DNA from 3 places in the Halomonas sp. KX33721 genome. Region 1 is predicted to be linked to each of the others. Evidence: predicted binding sites of a transcription regulator. Region 1 holds the regulator's gene; each other region holds the start of a gene.
What was found. Region 1 encodes sigma-54, which starts transcription at its own class of promoters, with help from an activator protein. Its sites were predicted from a motif close to TGGCACNNNNNTTGCTNT; they were not measured.
Positions count from the first base shown of each region.

Region 2: a site for sigma-54 is predicted at 5,406-5,423, ahead of glnA (glutamate--ammonia ligase). Genes of this name have one in related genera too.
Region 3: a site for sigma-54 is predicted at 2,492-2,509, ahead of A3220_RS11810 (sugar phosphorylase). Genes of this name have one in related genera too.

Region 1 covers NZ_LVIA01000012.1:21,061-27,521, forward strand. The annotation lists gene yjgA (ribosome biogenesis factor YjgA) at 1-321, opposite strand, end outside; gene pmbA (metalloprotease PmbA) at 417-1,757, shown strand; gene A3220_RS04225 (HPr family phosphocarrier protein) at 1,785-2,054, opposite strand; gene rapZ (RNase adapter RapZ) at 2,180-3,103, opposite strand; gene ptsN (PTS IIA-like nitrogen regulatory protein PtsN) at 3,169-3,636, opposite strand; gene raiA (ribosome-associated translation inhibitor RaiA) at 3,641-3,949, opposite strand; gene A3220_RS04245 (RNA polymerase factor sigma-54) at 4,047-5,462, opposite strand; gene lptB (LPS export ABC transporter ATP-binding protein) at 5,568-6,326, opposite strand; gene lptA (lipopolysaccharide transport periplasmic protein LptA) at 6,338-6,461, opposite strand, start outside.
Region 2 covers NZ_LVIA01000043.1:10,003-16,463, reverse strand. The annotation lists gene A3220_RS17320 (DUF6435 family protein) at 17-184, shown strand; gene A3220_RS14995 (hypothetical protein) at 189-413, shown strand; gene ntrC (nitrogen regulation protein NR(I)) at 410-1,840, opposite strand; gene glnL (nitrogen regulation protein NR(II)) at 1,837-2,895, opposite strand; gene A3220_RS14980 (DUF4124 domain-containing protein) at 3,102-3,635, opposite strand; gene glnA (glutamate--ammonia ligase) at 3,755-5,161, opposite strand; gene A3220_RS14970 (hypothetical protein) at 5,717-6,121, shown strand; gene A3220_RS14965 (hypothetical protein) at 6,233-6,460, shown strand.
Region 3 covers NZ_LVIA01000030.1:30,141-36,601, reverse strand. The annotation lists gene A3220_RS11815 (TlpA disulfide reductase family protein) at 1-599, opposite strand, end outside; gene A3220_RS11810 (sugar phosphorylase) at 698-2,458, opposite strand; gene nrdR (transcriptional regulator NrdR) at 2,719-3,216, shown strand; gene ribD (bifunctional diaminohydroxyphosphoribosylaminopyrimidine deaminase/5-amino-6-(5-phosphoribosylamino)uracil reductase RibD) at 3,216-4,364, shown strand; gene ribBA (bifunctional 3,4-dihydroxy-2-butanone-4-phosphate synthase/GTP cyclohydrolase II) at 4,437-5,603, shown strand; gene ribE (6,7-dimethyl-8-ribityllumazine synthase) at 5,608-6,096, shown strand; gene nusB (transcription antitermination factor NusB) at 6,093-6,461, shown strand, end outside.

The sequences.
Region 1 (6,461 bases):
AAACGCATGATCGCGCTGCTCTTTCTCTTGTTCGATGGCATCGAAAACGCCCTGAATGGCCGTTAGATCCTCTTTGCGGATAAGTTTGCCAACGTATTGCATATGGCGACGGCGGCCTTCATGAGAGCGAATGCGAGAAGTCTCTTCAATCGCTCTCAGCATATCGTCTGATAAAGGAAAGCGCGCCCGCTCGGCAGGCTTCATGGCAATTAATGTTTCGCCAAGCGCTTGCAGAGCATGCATTTCACGCTTTAGCTGAGATTTACTCGGGCGCTCTTCTTGTTCATCGATATCGATAGGCTCGGGGCGTTGCTTCGGCATATAAGAACTCACAGATTAGATTCGTTTGCAGCATTATATCAGGCTGCGACCACAACATTGATTCGCCAATGCGATTCAGGTGAAAAGGAGGCCATATGGCACAGGCATTTGATGCAACGGCGCAGCAGGCGCAGTTGACGGAGCGCGCCACAGAGGCGCTTGCCCTGGCAAAACAGCTAGGGGCGGATGCCGCCGAAGTCGGCGCGAGCGTTGACCAAGGGTTGGGCGTTAGTGTGCGACTTGGTGAAGTGGAGACCGTTGAGCTATCTCGTGATCAGGGTATTGCGGTCACGCTCTATGTGGGAAAACGTAAAGGTAGCGCTTCCTCAACGGATGCCAGTAGTGCCTCCATTCGTGCCACGGTTGAAAAGGCGCTGGCTATTGCACGTTATACCGGGGAGGATCCCGCTGCAGGCCTCGCTGAAGCAGAGCTGATGGCGACCTATTTGCCAGACTTGAAGGTGCACTATCCGTGGGCGCTCTCAACCGATGAAGCGATTGACCTTGCCCTGCGCTGCGAACAGGCTGGCCGCGAGGTGGCAGGTATTCACCAGTCAGAAGGTGCCTCGCTCTCAAGCGGTGAGGGCGTGCGAGTATACGCCAATAGCCACGGCTTTTTGGGGACTCAAAAGGGTAGCAGTCACTCACTCTCCTGCATGCTGATTGCCCAAGATGAGCAAGGCATGCAGCGGGATTATGACTATACGTCTGCGCGTAACCCGCAGCAGCTTCGCCACCCAGAGGAGGTGGGGCGTGAGGCAGCAGCGCGAACGTTGCGGCGTCTAGGAGCGCGACGCCCCCCGACGGGAACGTTTCCTGTGCTGTTCGATCCCTCCCTTGCTAGCGGCCTTATCGGCCACCTTATGGGTGCTCTGGCGGGCGGCGCGCTTTATCGAGAAGCCTCGTTTTTATGTGATCGCTTGGGTAGCCCGCTATTCCCCGATTGGTTTGGGTTAGAAGAGCGCCCGATGGAAGTGGGAGCAACGGCTAGTTCACCGTTTGATGCGGAGGGTGTACAAACCCGTAGCAACCGGTTTATTGATCAGGGGAGGGTGGCGAGTTACATGCTCTCTGCCTACAGTGCGCGTCGTTTAGGGATGCAGTCCACGGGCAATGCGGGCGGCGCGCGCAACATGCGCTTGTTAGCGCCGTTAACGCCGCGGGAAGAGCTGTTAACACAGATGGGGCGTGGTATTTGGGTGACCGAGCTCATGGGGCAGGGCGTTAACGGCGTCACTGGCGACTATTCCCGGGGAGCAGCGGGTTTCTGGATTGAGAATGGCGAAGTACAGTACCCCATTGAGGAGTTTACTATTGCTAGTAACCTCAACAAGATGTTCGCGGGGCTAAGCGGTGTGGGAAGTGATACGGATACCCGTGGCAGTATTCACACGGGTAGCTGGCTGATTGATGCGATGACAGTGGCAGGAAGCTAGTCGACAAGTGCTGACTTGGTAAACTAGCTACTGGTCTTCGTCAAACCGTGCGTCGAACAGAGCTTCAATGGCATCTAGCGCCTGTTCGGCGTCGCTTCCTTCAGCGGCGACAGTGAGCTCGGTGCCGCAGGGGGCAGCCAGCATTAGCAGCGACATAATATTGGCGGCATCGGCTTTCTGCTGCTGCTTATAAACCACGATATTCGCGGAAAACTGCTGGCCACATTTCACCAGTTTGGTGGCCGCGCGGGCATGAAGACCACGCTGGTTGGTAAGTGTTAAGGTTCTTTTGGGCACTCTGGTTCCTTTTTGCCGAGTGGGTCTTGAAACTTAGGTCTTGAAAAACTAAGGTCTTGAAAAACTAAGGTCTTGAAAAACTTAGGTCTTGAGAAGCTTAGGCCTTAAAAGTTAGGTCCTGAAACTCAGGGCGTGCTGGCAGCGGTGGGTGTGGTAACGCATGGTACCGCTGGCTCTTCGCTCAGCGTGTATTGTAACCCCAGCTCACGGTGTCTCAACTGTACTTCTCCGGTCTGTTTAACCAGCTTTTTAGCAAGCTGTTCGGCCATATAAACAGAGCGGTGTTGCCCGCCGGTGCAGCCAATAGCCACGGTTATATAACTTCGCTGGCTATTTTGGTAAGCCGGAAGCCACTTTTCCAACCAAGCCTGAATATCATTGGTCATTGCCTCGACCATTGGGTAGCTACTTAAAAACGCCACTATATTAGCATCACGCCCTGTAAATTGGCGCAGGGTAGGGTCCCAATAAGGGTTGGGCAGGCAGCGAACATCGAAGACTAAGTCGGCATCCATGGGTACGCCGCGTTTGTAGCCAAACGACTCAAACGTCAGTGTTAGCTGATCTTTTCGCTGGTGGGCGACTTGATCAGTAATGCGGCGTCTCAGGTCATGCACGGATAAGCGCGACGTATCGATCAACAAGTCAGCGAGATCGCGAATTTCAAGCAGCGTCTCTTCTTCTTTATTGATGGCCTCTTCCAACGTCATTTCGCTATCCCGGGTAAGCGGGTGGCGACGGCGGGTGGCTGAGTAACGCTCCAAAAGAATGCGCGCATCCGTGGTCAGATAGATGACCTGAAAACGAATTTCTCGCTGGCGTAGTTCTTCCAGTAAAGCTGGGAGGCGTTCAAGCGCCGTAGGAAGGTTGCGCGCGTCAATGCTCACTGCTAAGTGAGTGCGCTCGCCTTGCTCACGTAGTTCATCAACTAATGAGCCCAGCAGCATGGCGGGTAAATTGTCGATAGCGTAGTAGCCAAGATCCTCTAGCGCTTGTAAGGCGATAGATTTACCGGACCCTGAACGGCCGCTAATGATCACCAGTTGCATAGCGTCTCTCTTGGCTTGCATGGGAGGAAATTATCGCTGCGTGCAGTGGCCACCGCCCATAAAGCCTAGGCGGCTTGTTCGCGAATCTTGGCGGTAATAAGTGCTAAGAGTTCGCGCTGACTATCGGCTTTACGTAACTGCTGACGCGTATGGGCGTCGTTCATAATAGTAGCCACTTGGCCAAGCAGTGCTAGGTGGGTGTCATCTGCCTCTTCTGGTACCAGCAGCACAAACACAAGATCCACCGGGTCGCCATCAATGGCGTCGAAGTCTACTGGCTCAGCAAGCTTTAAAAAGCCAGCAATGGGTGCGCTACAGTGAGGACTGCGAGCGTGGGGGATGGCAACCCCGTTGCCTATCCCCGTACTGCCTAGTCGCTCGCGGCCAATGAGTCGGCTAAACACCTCTTGGCTATCTAGGCTGGGTGTATTTTGGGCGATAAAGGTGCTGAAAAACTCCAGCACCCGTTTTTTGCTGCCCCCGGGAACGTCATAAAGCACGCGCTCCGGGGGGAGGATGGTTTCCAACGTCATTGAGTTAACGCACACCAGCGCCCTGGGCGCGAGCTTGTGCTTTTTCCTTATGTTTAACGAGTTGACGATCGATTTTGTCTGCTAGCGCATCAATAGCGGCATACATGTCGTTATCAAGCGCTTCGGCGTGAAGGTCTGCACCGGCAGCGTGCAGTGTGCAGGCTGCTTGCTGGCGCTCCTTCTCAACAGATAAGGTCACTTGCACCGTGGTAATGTTGTCGTAGTGGCGTTCAACGCGCTGCAGCTTTTCGTTAACGTAGTCGCGCAAGGCGTCAGTCAGTTCAACGTGATGACCAGTGATGTTTACTTGCATTGACGTGCTCCTTATCCATCGGACTGTACTTCGATTGTAACCCTTTTTACGCTATTGCAAAGCCCTTGCGTTGAGTTTGTTCATACGTACCGCTTAACTAGCGTAAACGGCGGCGCTCACTTGACGAGGGAATGCCCATTGACTCCCGATATTTTGCGACAGTACGCCGTGCAACGCTAATGCTCTCCTCTTCAAGCAGAGTCACCAAGCGGCTATCGGAGAGCGGTTTTCCTGAGGGCTCATCCTGAATCAGCTTTTTGATGCGGGCGCGAATGGCTGTGCTGGAGTGGCTGTCGCCGCCGTCTTGGCCGCTTACCTGGCTTGAGAAGAAGTACTTAAGCTCGAAAACGCCCCGCGGCGTGTGAATAAATTTCTGCGTGGTCACACGAGATATGGTGGATTCGTGCATCTCTACCGCTTCAGCAATATCCGCTAAAATCAGCGGTTTCATTGCTTCTTCGCCATGCTCCAGAAAGCCAATTTGGCGTGCAATAATTTCACGCCCAACTCGTAGCAGCGTGTCATTGCGACTCGATAAGCTTTTGATCAGCCAGCGGGCTTCTTGGAGGTGCTCTTTGAGGAACTGGTTGTCTTGGCTTTTGTCTGCGCGTTTGATCAAGCTGGCGTAGTCGGGCTGTATACGCAAGCGTGGTAGTGCTTCTGGATTGAGCTCTAAATGCCAACCTTCATTGTCGTGCCGAACGACTAGGTCGGGGGTGATGTAGCTGTCGTCGGTAACGCCATAGGTGCTCCCAGGGCGTGGGTCAAGGCTGCGAATTAAACGGATGACATCGTCAAGCTGCTCGTCATCAAGGCTTAAACGGCGCTTGAGAAGCCGCATATCGTCTTTGCCTAATGCTTCCAAAAACTGGCGAACCAGCCGTTTGGCGGGCATTAGCAGAGGGGTGTCCTCAGGTAGTGAGGCGAGTTGCAGCATCAGGCATTCACGCAGGTCTCGGGCAAAGACGCCGGTGGGCTCAAATTGCTGCAAGCGCAGCAGGGTATTTTCCACTTCCCGCTGGCTTAAGCTGTCATGGCCTTGGGCTTTTAATCCTTCCCGAATGTCATTAAGCGGCTGGGTGAGATAGCCGTTGGCATCCAGCGCATCAATCAGGCTTTCCGCGATGGCGTATTCTCGCGGGCTAAAGTCTGTCATGGCCAGTTGCCATAGCAGGTGGCCATGTAGGCTTTGTCCAGCGGCTTGGCGTTCGAAGTCGGGGCCTTCACTGTTGCCACCCAGGCTGCCTATGTCTTGATAGGTATCTGACCAGTCACTGTCGACGGAGAGTTCGTTGGGGATGCTCTCGGACCACTCAGCCTCTTGAGGCTCACTGACAGCCTGCTCGCCAAACTCATCTTCTTGCTCAAGCATGGGATTGGCATCTAGCGCTTGCTGAATTTCTTGACGAAGGTCCAGCGTCGATAGCTGAAGCAGGGCGATAGCCTGCTGCAGCTGAGGTGTCATGGTCAGCTGTGTGCCGATACGCAATTGGAGAGAAGCTTTCATGACCATCTGAGAACCACTCGTTAATCAGAAAGCTCCACCCTAGAGTGAGTTATGGCTTGGTGCAAGTGCAATAAGCATGCCACTAAAAGAAATGCTTCTGCAGGTCACTGTTTAAAGGCGGAAATCAGCGCCTAAATAGACATCTCGAACCTTCTGGTTGTTGAGGATTTCCTGGGCGTTTCCACTGGCAATGATGTGACCGTCGCCAACAATGTAGGCAATATCACAAATATCCAGCGTTTCACGAACGTTATGGTCGGTGATCAATACACCAATGTGGCGTTTCTTTAACGCTCGAATGATAGCTTTAATTTCCCCAACGGAAATCGGGTCAACCCCGGCAAAAGGTTCATCCAGCAGGATAAAGGCCGGTTCGGTGGCCAAAGAGCGGGCGATTTCAACACGGCGGCGTTCGCCCCCAGAAAGACTCATGCCTAAGTTGTCGCGTATATGAGTGATGTGAAAATCTTCAAGTAGTAACTCAAGTTGTGCTTCCCGGGCGCTTCGATCAAGCTCTTTGCGTGTCTCTAAAATGGCCATAATGTTGTCAGCCACGGAGAGCTTGCGGAAGATGGAAGCTTCCTGGGGTAGATAACCAATCCCTGCCATGGCGCGTTCATGCATAGGAGCATGAGTGAGGTCAAGGTCGTCAATGCCTACTTTGCCCGCATCCAATTTGACCAACCCCACAATCATATAAAACGAGGTGGTTTTACCTGCACCATTAGGGCCAAGTAGCCCAACCACGCTACCTTGAGTGATTTCCAGATTAATATCTTTAACCACACGGCGGCGCTTATAGCTCTTCGCTAAATGATGGGCGTAGAGCGTTTTTACTGGTGTGGGGGCTGGGGATGTTGATGCTGCCACGTGGCCACTTCCTATTGTTCGGGCTGAAGGGTCATACGAATACGCTGATTTTCACTGCCGCTAACGTCAGAGCGTGCTTGTACTACTTCTTGATCGATAAAGTACTCTAAACGTCCACCTTGGAAGTGATCTCCT
Region 2 (6,461 bases), on a different contig from region 1:
AAAAAGGAGAGTGCACATGCTTGGACTATTTAAGCGCGACCCAAAAAAGAAGCTTCAACAAGCGTACGAACGCAAGCTGCAAGCGGCGATGGAAGCTTCCCGCAACGGCGATATGCGCGCCAACGCCACACTGACAGAAGAGATTCTTGCCGACATCAACCGCCTTAAGGCTCAAGAGGGCTAACGCGGTGCGCATCAGTTTGGGTTTGGCTGCGCTGCTCACAGGCACCTTAACCACGCACGCCTACGGAAGCTGCCGCCATGGTGTGGAGCATCAGCTAGAAGGGCTGGGGATTCAACACACCTTCAGCCTGCTGCCCTGGGAACAGGCTGAGTGTGACCTCCCCGAGCCAACACTGGCCGATGCCGTGTTTGTACTCCCTGCCCCCATTTCCGCCGAGCCGATGCCCTAGGCGTCATCCGCCAACGCAGGCAGCAGCGTTTTTAGTTTACGGGTCAGCGTATTACGCCCCCAGCCCAGCAGCTCAGCGGCCTCGCCTTTGCGACCACCGGTATGTTTGAGTGCAGTTTCAATCAAAATGCGCTCGAAATCAGGTACCGCCTCTTCCAGCAGGTGCGTATGGCCTTCTGCCAAAGCATGATCAGCCCAATCGCGAAATGCTGAACGCCAATCACCGTGGACGCTACTTTCCGACGCACCGACCGTGCGTAGCTCTGGCGGCAGGTCTTCTACCAGGATTTCCCGGCCAGAGGCCATGACCGTTAACCAACGGCAGATATTTTCCAGCTGACGTACGTTGCCGGGCCACGGCAGCCGGGTTAAGTGCGCCTCTGCCTCAGGGGTCAGCACTTTGATATCGGTGGAAAGCTCTTTCGCCGCTTCGGCCAAAAAATGCCGGGTTAGCCGGGGAATATCTTCGCGGCGCTCGGCAAGGCGCGGTAGATGAACGCGAATCACGTTCAGACGGTGGAACAAGTCTTCACGAAAGCGCCCATCATCTACCAACGACTCTAGGTTCTGGTGGGTTGCCGCGATAATCCGCACATCAACTTTTACCGGGGTATGCCCGCCCACGCGGTAAAACTCGCCGTCGGCCAGCACGCGCAGCAGACGGGTTTGCGTCTCGGCGGGCATATCGCCGATTTCATCCAGAAACAGCGTGCCACCGTTGGCCTGCTCGAAGCGCCCTTGGCGCTGGGCAGCCGCCCCAGTAAACGCGCCTTTCTCATGGCCAAAAAGCTCGGACTCTATTAAGTCACGAGGAATTGCCGCCATATTCAAAGCAATAAACGGCTTGCCCGCCCTCGGGCTGTGCTGATGCAGCGCCTGGGCGACACGCTCTTTACCGGTGCCCGACTCACCGTTAATCAGTACCGTAATGTGCGAATGGGAGAGCCGCCCAATGGCGCGAAAGACTTCCTGCATGGCGGGCGCTTCACCGATGATCTCGGCGCTTAGGCCTTCCGGCACGCTCACCGGCCGCTGGCGTTCACGGGCGTGGGCTACCGCACGGCGTACCAGCGCCAGCGCCTCATCCACATCAAACGGCTTGGGCAAGTACTCAAACGCCCCCCCCTGATAAGAGGCCACGGCGCTATCTAAATCGGAGTGAGCGGTCATGACAATGACCGGCAGGTCCGGGTGGGCTTCGCGAACCCGTGACATTAAATCCAGCCCATCAATCCCCGGCATGCGAATATCGGTCACCAACACATCCGGTGGGCTTTCCAGCAGCCGTGCCAGCGCTGTGTCGGCACGCTCAATACACTCGACCTCTAGGTCTGGCTGCGCCAGTGCGCGCTCCAGCACCCAACGGATAGCGCGGTCATCATCGACAATAACCACCCGTGCAACATCGGTACGTGTCGCCTCAGTCATGACGCTTCTCCGGTGCAATTAATAACTAATGGAATCAGTAAACGAAATTCGGTATGTCCAGGTCGTGAGTCGCATTCGATCAATCCCTGATGTTGATACAAAATTGACTGAGCAATGGATAGCCCCAAACCGCTGCCTTCCGCGCGGCCAGACACCATCGGGTAAAAGAGGGTTTCGCGTAGGCTTTCAGGAATGCCAGGGCCGTTATCAATCACGCCGACTTCGCTCACTAGCCGGTGCCGCTCGGCGCCTAAAGTGAACTGGCGCCGGGCACGGGTGCGCAGAATCAGCTCCGGTGAGGGGGTCTCTGCATCGCTCATGGCCTGCACCGCGTTACGCGCCACGTTCAATACCGCTTGAATCATTTGCGACTCATCACCGGAAAGATCCGGCAGGCTGGGGTCGTAATCACGGTTGACGGTGACATCGGGATGCTCGGCAATCAGCAGCGCTCGCACTCGCTCCAGCACTTTATGGATATTGACCGGCTCATGTTTAATGATGCGGTTCGGGCCCAGCATGGAATCAACCAAATCTCGTAAGCGGTCGACTTCTTCGACGATGATATGGGTAAATTCCCGCAGCGCCGGGTCGTCTAAATCACGCTCCAGCAGTTGCGCCGCACCGCGAATGCCGCCTAATGGGTTTTTCACCTCGTGGGCCAAGCCCCGCGCCAGCACCTTAATGGTCTCTTGGCGGGTGGTGAGCGCCTCTTCGCGGGAGATCTGCATCAAGCGGTCTCGCGGCTCGACTTCCAGCAGCAGCTCATCGGCTGAGAGGGGCGTTACCGTATAGTCCACCGTGAGCGGCTCACTATTGAGCGGCGTGACACGCGCTTCCCGCTGGGTATAGGGGTGAAAGGCATCCCGCGCTTTGGCCAATACCTCATCAATACTTTCCCCACCGCCTAGCAAGGTATCTAGACTAATACCCTGCACACGGCTAAAGCTCACCGCTAGCAGCGCTTCCGCCGCTGGGTTCATCCAGCGGACACGGAGTTCACCGTCGAGCAGTAGCACTGCGGTGGTGAGATGTTCTAATAAGCGCTGATACATGGCGTGTCCTGAAACGTCGCTCTAATAATAGTGTGATGAACACTAGCGTGATGGGATCGTTGAGAGAGGAACTGCAAAAAGCGCGCCAATTAAGCACAAACGGCGGCATGCACGGCTGATGGGCAGCCGGTGTGGGCACAGCGAGCCGTTATAGCGCACTGCCGAACAAATTCAGATACTCCTATGCACCATTGTAGTGCATTGCACTATTCAGCAATAAAAATAGTCACCGGATCGGTGCGGTGTTGAATACGCCCTTGGCTATCCAACAGTTCGGCCTGCAGCTGGTGTTGTCCCGCTGGCAAGCCCGCCAGCCAGAACGCATCGCTATGCAGGGCAGATTGGCTTAGTTCGCCATTCACGAGCAGTTGAATTTGGTGGTCGTCGCGTAGCGGCGGCGAAACCGCCACTTCAACCGGCGTCATATTATTTCGCAACGAGGCCCCCGCCGCTGGGTTAGCAATCGCAAAGCGGTCATAGGGCATAAACGGTTGGCCAGGATTCCCCTTCGCGCGGGGAGACAGAGAAGCAGGCCGAGCAGCGGTAGGCACGCTCTGCAGCGGGGCCAGCGTGATCGCTTTACCACCACGCTCTGGGTTGTCAGTAAACGTCACGTTGCCCTGCGCATCCACCACACGATACACCGTTTGAGCCTGCGCAGCGCTTACCCACAAGCCCAGCAGTAGCGCAGCCCCTGTGGACAAACCACTTTTTTGACGCAAACGCCATCTACTGATCATTACTTTCTCACCCTTATGTTGCTCCAACAAAGAACCCCGCCGAGGCGGGGTTTTTCAGGCTAATCACACCGCAAGGGTGATGTTAGCACTCTTGTTAAAACGGTGTTTAGCAACCGTTCTTAGCAAGAGTAGTACATGTCGAACTCGATCGGGTGAGTGGTCATGCGAATGCGCTCCACTTCTTCCATCTTCAGCTCGATGTAAGCATCGATCATTTCATCAGTAAATACGCCGCCTTCGGTCAGGAACGCACGGTCAGCATCGAGTGCTTCCAGTGCTTGGTCCAGGCTGTTGGCAACGGTCGGTACGGACTTGCCTTCTTCCGGCGGCAGGTCGTACAGGTTCTTGTCCATGGCATCGCCAGGGTGGATCTTGTTCTTGATACCGTCGATACCCGCCATCAGCATCGCTGCAAACGCCAGGTAGGGGTTAGCAGTCGGATCAGGGAAGCGAGTCTCTACACGCTTGCCTTTCGGGCTAGCGGTGTAAGGAATACGGATAGAAGCAGAACGGTTACGGGCACTGTAGGCCAGCATGACCGGTGCTTCGAAGCCCGGAACCAGACGCTTGTACGAGTTGGTAGAAGCGTTGGTGAAGGCGTTCAGGGCACGAGCGTGCTTGATGATACCGCCGATGTAGTACAGCGCCATTTCAGACAGGCCCGCGTACTCGTCGCCAGCAAACTGGTTCTGACCATCTTTCCAGAACGACTGGTGTACGTGCATACCAGAACCGTTGTCGCCTACCAGCGGTTTCGGCATGAAGGTAGCGGTTTTGCCGTAAGCGTGCGCCACGTTGTGGATCACGTACTTCATTTCCTGAACTTCGTCAGCTTTCTTCACCAGCGTGTTGAATTTAACGCCGATTTCGTTCTGACCCGCGTTGGCAACTTCGTGGTGGTGAACTTCCACGGTCTGGCCAATCGCTTCCAGGGTGTTACACATCGCGCCACGGATATCGTGGAAGCTATCGACCGGAGGAACCGGGAAGTAGCCGCCTTTCACGCGCGGACGGTGACCCAGGTTGCCGCCTTCTACTTTATTGTCAGTTGCCCAAGCGCCTTCATCAGACGTGATTTTGTACATAGAGCCCTGGATATCGGACTTCCAGTGCACTTCGTCAAAGATGAAGAATTCCGGCTCTGGGCCGAAGAAGGCGGTGTCGCCCAGACCGGTAGACTGCAGGTAAGCTTCTGCACGCTTAGCGATAGAGCGCGGGTCGCGATCATAGCCCTGCATGGTAGCAGGCTCGATGATGTCGCAACGCAGGATCAGGGTAGCGTCTTCGGTGAAGGGGTCCAGGAAGCCGGTGCCGTCTTCCGGACGCAGGATCATGTCGGATTCATTAATGCCTTTCCAGCCTTCAATAGAAGAGCCGTCAAACATTTGGCCGTTTTCAAAAAACTCTTCATTCACGTCGCGTGCCGGTACGGTGACGTGCTGCTCTTTACCGCGCGTGTCGGTGAAACGCAGGTCTACCCACTTAACATCATGTTCTTCGATTAGCGCGAGAGTCTTGGCTGACATAGTGTCCTCCGGTATGAGCGTGGCTTAAAGCTTGTAACTGTAAGCTATCGATAAAAGTGTTATTCAACAAACCGTTCAACACGCAGCTGCATGTGGCGCGTTTGTCTTTTTTTGTTCGCTTAACGTTTGCCTGACGATGGACAACAAAACGCCCAGCGATCATTTCAGACCGGCTATCGTTGTAGCATGCCGAGAGGCTTCTGCATACGATCTAATAGCTGGTGACAAAACCATCTACAATGTATAAGCACAGAGCATGCCAACTCTGCACCATTATGGCATCAAAAATTTATAATGCTTTGTTTTTAAAATACAAAAACCTATGGAGAGATGCCTCTTCATGTAGCAAAGGTCTTTTGGTTGCGCACAAAAGCGCCTTTATTTTTTATTGGCGCACCATAAAAGCTCATAAAAAGGTATCAGCGCACCAGGTTGGTTCAAAAAACCCAGCGCCTAGCGAGCTACCGTCAGAAAACTTTATCTTGATACGCAAATAAACCAACATCTACAACAAATTACTTTCAGACATGCTTCATAACAAAGGGAGCCGCTTACATGAGTGCGGTTTGCTTTATCGTTGACGCAACAGTGACAGGAGCCTTGCTACCGCGACACCTACGTTCCATCCGAGAGTCGGGCCTTGCAGAGCATGTGGTGCCAATTATTGTGACATGCAATCAGATAGATGAGCGGCTATCGCCCATTGAGCAGCGCTACCATGTGCACTGCTTAATCACGCCCTCGCAAACGCTAAGCGCACGGATCAACCGGGCAGCCTATGTGAGCCAAGCGGAATGGGTGATGATTGCGCTGGATAAACAGCCCCTGGCAGCACAGCTGTGGTACCTACTCTACCCACAGCTACACACCCTAGCGCTAGACGCGCTCTTGATTAGATTGGCCGAGTTCTGCCAACGCACACTACACTTAACGAGCCTTCTTATTTTTATTCACCCATAGTAAGGACGCTCACCATGCACAAGCACATTGAATGGGACGAGCCCGGCAGCGCCAGCGTAGCAGCCCTCTTCAAGGACGACCCCGAACACACGCCCCCCCTACCCAGGTGCCGTGCTTTCCGCCCGTTACCAAGGCCGCATTGTGCGGGTCAAAGTAGAAGCCTACCGCGAAGAAGATGCCGTGAGCATTGGCAGCGTGGCCGCCATTCTCGACCAACGCGGCCACCGCTTTCAGTCACACCAAAATCTCAACGTGGGCGATATGGTGCGACTCCCCGACGACAAACGCGCCATCGAACGCTGGGAAGAGGATGAGGATGAGGATGAGGAGAAGGAGTAGT
Region 3 (6,461 bases), on a different contig from region 1:
TGGTTAACGAACACAAAGGTAATGTCCTGCGCTTGTTGCTGGGCCTCTTCAAACACCGGCATTTCACGAATACATGGCGGGCACCAACTTGCCCATAGGTTAACTACCATGGGCTTTTGCTCCTGCTGAGCAAGTTTGGGCAGGGTAATAGGCTCGCCGTTGAGCGTAGCAAGCGGAGTAGTGGGCAGTGGGCGTGCCTGCTGTTCGATCAGTAGCGTACTGCCAGCTGTCAAGCCCCAGGCTAAACCGCCTACCAAAAGCGCCCCGGCAAGCGGTACTCGTTGGCGCGGTGAGCGCCATATTGCCCATCCAGCGTAGCTAAGGCCCGCCACTATACCACCGAGTATATCGAAGCCGCCATCGCGAATATCTAAGCGCGATAGCATGCTGTCATAGTCGCTCCAGTAACGCACAACAAAGACGAGGCGTGCGGCCACCAGCGCCACAAATAGCAGGGTAAATAACGTATCGCTGACCGCCACGCGATGCCGTTGGCCAATAAGCGCACCCGCTAGCAGGGCCAGTAAAAAGGCAAATCCAATCATCAATTGATGCAGACTAAACCCCATGGGGCCAATCGCAACACTTTGCTGCAACATAGTCACTCACGCTTTCACCAGTGGTTTAGCGTAAGTGTGTCAGAACAAGATTATTTAACGATTATCTCTCGTTGCCCTGAGTCGTTATGTCGCAAGCCTTATGCTTCAGCAGCCAGCCAGCGGACGGCATAGGGCGGCAGTGTTTCTTCGTGGTGAGCTGTCAGCGGGTCTAGCGGCTGCCAGTGGTACTGGGTAAGCGCTTGGTTCAGGGCATCGCCTGCGTGAGCGAGATCAAACTTAACATCGGTGACGTTATACAGCGCGAGTAGGCGGCGCCCGTTACGGAGTGGCCCGCGCTCAATGGCTAGCAGCTCGGGTGGCGTTTCTATCACGCGCTGCGGGGCGTTGGGGTGAAAGCAGGGCTCTTGGCGACGCTGCACTAGTAGCCGGTGCAGGGCATGGAAAACGTCATGGGTGGGGGTGGAAGGGCTCTCCAGCAGCAGTGCCAGCTCATCAAGCTGCCAGCGGCGACGGTTAATCGAGCGTAAGCGGCCGCTGCGCTCCACACCTTCGACATCATTTAGCGTGCCGGTGAGCGTATGGATATAGAGTGCGGGTATTCCTTGTAGGCTGAGCATGATCGCTTGGCTGCATAGAAAGCGCGCAATTTGCCACGGGTCTGGCCCGCGGCGGGTGCCGCACATGGCCTCAAACCAGGTAATGTTAATTTCGTAGGGTGTGTCGCTGCCATCAGGGTTGCTGCGCATGCTGACAAAGCCACCAAAACGATGCATCAGTTCCAGCAGTGCGTCGCGTTCATGGTCAGGCAACAGGCCTTCTAACGGCCGTACGCCAATACCGTCGTGGCTCGCGGTGAAGTTTAAGTAGGTGCACTGTTCAGGCAGCACCGGCAAGCTGTTTAACCACGTTTGCAGCGTCGTCGCTTCGCCGCGGGTGAGGGTGTGCAGCAGCAGGGGCGGCAGGGCGAACTGGTACACCATGTGGGCTTCATCGGGCGCGCCTTTCGCTAATCGCTCCAAGCCAAAGTAGCTGATGTTTTCGGCATGGGGCACGTTGGTTTCGGTGATCAGCAGCGTGCCGGGGGCTATTTCATCCACGATGGCGCGAAGTAAGCGCACAACGGTATGGGTTTCCGGCAGGTGAATGCAGGAGGTGCCCAATCGCTTCCACAAAAACGCCACCGCGTCCAAGCGAATAATGCGCACCCCTTGCTGTAGGTAGAACAGCAGAATACCCACGAACTCTAACAACACATCCGGGTTTTCGAAGTTGAGGTCTATTTGGTCTTCCGAGAAAGTCGCCCACACGTGGCGCGTACCCCGGCGCGTAGAGATCGGCACTAGAAGTGGGCTACTGCGCGGGCGGGTGACTTGGGAGACATCGGTATCCGGATCCACTTCGATAAAGTAGTCGCGACCGGGCAGGCTGCCGGTCAGGTAATCCACAAACCAGAGCGACTCTCTGGAGACATGGTTCAGCACTAAATCAGCCATCAAGTCATAGTGGCTGGCTAGCGTTTGGATATGCGCCCACTCGCCCAGCTCGCTATTGACCTCGCGGTAGTGAATCACCGAAAAGCCGTCGTCGCTGCTCCAGGGGAAAAAGGGCAGTACGTGAACCCCGCTAATGGCATCCCCCAGATAGCGCTGTAGAAAAGTATCCAGCACCGCTAAAGGCGGCGTACCTTCATCCAAGATGGAATCACCGTAACAAATGACCCACTGATCTTTTTCGCTCCATGTTGGTGCATCGTGGCCCGCCGTGTTAGCGGGTGGGGAAGCCGTCGAGGCGGTACGAAAATTCGCAAGATGCTGGTCAATACGCCGCTGTACTTCCCCCGCACGGGGGCCATACAGGTGGGTAAGGTAGTGGTGAACGGTCTGCTCGAAAGGGGTCATAAAGGGCGTCCTATAAATCAACCTTCGACAAACGCTGCAGCTTGTGTGCCAAATCGTTACAATACCGTGTTGATACGCGTTGTATAACACAGCTACGCCCTAAGGGCAGCGATAAGGCTGCCGCTGACAATAGGCGATAAAACAGTTTATAAAATGGCGAATAACGGGCAGGGCATGAAGCCTTGTAGCGTTTTTTATTCGTATAGGCTGACACGCTGCACGCACAGCTACTAGTGCGTACTGATAATAGGTTGACTGCCATGCATTGCCCTTTTTGTGGTGCAAATGATACCCGAGTGACAGATTCCAGGCTGGTGGCGGAAGGCGACCAGGTGCGCCGCCGCCGTCAGTGTGCCAACTGCCAAGAGCGTTTTACGACTTATGAAACCGCTGAGCTGATTATGCCGCGGGTCGTAAAATCCGACGGCTCTCGCGAGAGCTTTAATGAGGCGAAACTACGCGACGGTATGCTGCGCGCGCTGGAAAAGCGCCCGGTAAGCGCTGAAGCGATTGAAGTGTCGGTAGAGCGTATTCGCCAGACGCTGCGCGCCCGTGGCGACCGTGAAGTCAACGCGCGTGAGATTGGTGAAGCGGTGATGAAAGCGCTGCGTAGCTTGGATCAAGTGGCCTATATTCGTTTCGCCTCGGTATATCGTAAATTTCAGGATTTAGACGAGTTCCGGGCGGAAATCGACCGCCTCTCCCAAGAGCCCACGGATGAGCCAGAGGGCAGTGGGACACAGCACGGAGCATCGTAATGGGTGAATTCTCCACCGCCGACTATCGCTACATGGCTCGCGCTATCCAGCTAGCCAAACGCGGGCTTTATACCACCGACCCCAACCCCAGGGTGGGGTGTGTGATGGTGCACTTTGATGGCAGCGCGGAAGGCAGCATTGTGGGCGAGGGATACCATGTGCGTGCGGGAGAACCCCATGCAGAAATTCACGCCCTAAAGGCGGCAGGCAGCGCCGCCCAGGGTGCCACCGCTTATGTCACGCTAGAGCCTTGCTCACATACCGGGCGAACAGGGCCCTGCGCGGTGGCGCTGGCGCAAGCGGGTGTTGCGCGCGTGGTGGTGGCGATGGGGGACCCTAATCCCCAGGTCAGCGGTGGCGGTATTGAGTATTTGAAAGCAGCAGGCATTCAGGTGCAGGTAGGCCTGTTGGAAGCAGATGCCCGGGCGCTGAATCCGGGCTTTATTTCCCGTATGGAGCGTCAGCGCCCCTTTGTGCGGCTGAAAATGGCGATGAGCTTGGATGGCCGTACCGCCATGGGGTCGGGGGAGTCCCAGTGGATTACCGGCCCGCAAGCGCGCACCCAAGTGCAGCGGCTGCGCGCCCGCTCAAGCGCTATTCTGAGCGGCGTGGAATCTATCATTATGGATGATTCACGCTTAACGCTGCGTGCCGACCAACTGGCACTGGATAACGCCGCCGAGATCGTGCAGCGCCAGCCGCTAAGAGTGATCTTGGATTCGCGCCTTCGTTTACCGCTTGCCGCGGCCTGCCTACGAGAGCCAGGGCGCACGCTGATTATCACCACCGATCAGCATAGCGAAGAGAAACGGCGTAAACTGGCGGCGGCGGGTGCTGAGATTCAGGTGCTGCCTGCCGAAGGCGGTCGTATTGCGCTGGCTGACATGCTGCGTTGGCTGGCGGATAATGAGCAGGTTAACGAGCTGTTGGTAGAGACCGGCGCAACGCTAGCAGGAGCGTTACTGGAGGCGAATTTAGTCGACGAGCTGCAGCTATTTGTCGCTCCTACGCTATTAGGCGGTGAAGCAAGGCCACTATTTGCACTGCCGGGAATTACCCAGATGGCCGATCAGAAACGCTTGACGATTAAAGAGTCGCGAACCGTTGGGCAAGACTGGTGGATCACCGCCACCCCTCACGCTGACTAGCGCAAGCCGTCATTGCAAGGTACCCTGACGCCCGAAATCGCATACGATGCGACCACATTTTTTGGAGATTCCATGGCGCACTCCTCTTCTGAGGGCTTATCCCCTATCGCTGAGCTGGTGGACGATATTCGCCAGGGCAAAATGGTGATTCTCATGGATGATGAGGATCGCGAGAATGAAGGTGATATCATCATGGCCGCCGAAATGGTGAAGCCTGAGCATATCAACTTCATGGCACGCTACGCGTGCGGCTTGATCTGTATGCCGATGACCCGTGAGCGCTGCGAGCAGCTCAACTTGCCGCTGATGGTACGGGACAACGGCTCAGGCTTTGGCACCAAGTTCACGCTCTCTATTGAGGCAACCGAAGGCGTCACGACCGGTATTTCAGCGGCTGACCGCGCGCGCACTGTGCAGGCAGCCGTTGCACCGAATGCCAAGCCTTCGGACATCGTTCAGCCAGGGCACATTTTCCCGCTGATGGCCGAGCCGGGCGGCGTGCTTCGCCGTGCCGGTCATACGGAGGCGGCCTGTGATTTGGCAGCGCTGGCAGGCTTTGATCCCAGCGGTGTGATTTGTGAAATTATGAACGATGACGGCAGTATGGCGCGTCGTCCGGAACTGGAAGTGTTTGCGAAGACGCATGGTATTAAGATGGGCACCATTGCCGATCTGATCCACTACCGTATTGTGAACGAGCAAACGGTGGACCATATAGAAACCTCTCAGGTGTCGACCGTTCACGGCAAGCTTGCGCTACATGTGTTCCGTGATCGTATTCAAGGTGCGCACCATTTGGCGCTGGTAAAAGGGCAGCCGACGCCGGAGCAGGCCACCACCGTACGTGTGCACCTTGCCGATACGCTGCGCGACGTGATGGGCTTAATGAAGGGTGAGCAGTGTCGGTGGGATGCCAACCGCGCTATTCATGAAATTGCCCAAGCCCAGGCCGGTGTGTTTGTACTGATTGATGATGGGCGTCCTAATCAAGATTTGAAAGACCAGCTAGATATCTTTCTGGATCGCGTACGCCAGCCGCGTACCAACGACTCAGACGGTTCTGGCAACTACTTAACGATTGGTACTGGCTCGCAGATTCTGCGCCACTTAGGCGTTGGTAAAATGCGGCTACTCAGCTCTCCGTGGAAATTCTCAGCGCTCTCTGGGTTTGGTCTTGAAGTAGTCGAGCGCCTGGGGCCCAATGACACGGCGTATGAGCCAACTTTTCAGCAGGAATAAATTGATGCAACCCCTTTCGCAAATTGAAGGCACTTTTGTAGACGTTGATGGACGCTATGTCATCGTGGTGGGCCGCTTTAATCACCACGTGGTCGATAGCTTGGTGGAAGGTGCCGTCGATAGCCTGACACGCCACGGTGTGGATGTGGAAAATATCCATATCGTTCATGTGCCGGGCGCGTGGGAACTGCCCCTGGCCGTGAAGCGTGTACTCAATGTGATGAAGCCGGATGCGGTGATTGCCCTCGGTGCGGTCATTCGTGGCGGCACGCCACATTTTGAGTACGTGGCGGGTGGCTGCAACACGGCTATTAACCATCTCCAACTTGAGTTTGATACGCCCGTAGCCAATGGCGTATTAACCGTTGAGTCTATTGAGCAAGCCATTGAGCGTGCAGGCACCAAAGCCGGTAATAAAGGCACCGAAGCGGCGATGGCCGCGATGGAAATGGTGTCTCTACTGCGCGCGTTGCCGGTAGGAGACTCTCAATGAGCGAGCGTCGTGAGCGCAAGCCCTCTGCGGCACAGCAGGGGCGTCACGCCGCAAGGGAGTTAGCGGTACAGGGGCTTTACCAGTGGCAGATGACCGGTAAGTCCATTACCACGATTGAAGCTGAGTTTCGTAGCCAAGTGGCTGACGATGACTTAGAAGATCATGAGAACTGGGTAAAGGTCATGGAAATCGCGGACAAAGCGCTGTTCCATGAGCTACTGCATAACACGGTGCGTTTCAAAACCGAGCTGGACCGTGAAATTGCCCCATTGCTTGATCGCCGTTTGGAAGATTTGGACGCGGTGGAGCTGGCGATTCTTCGTCTCGGCGCTTACGAGCTTTCCCGGCGAATGGAAGTGCCTTAC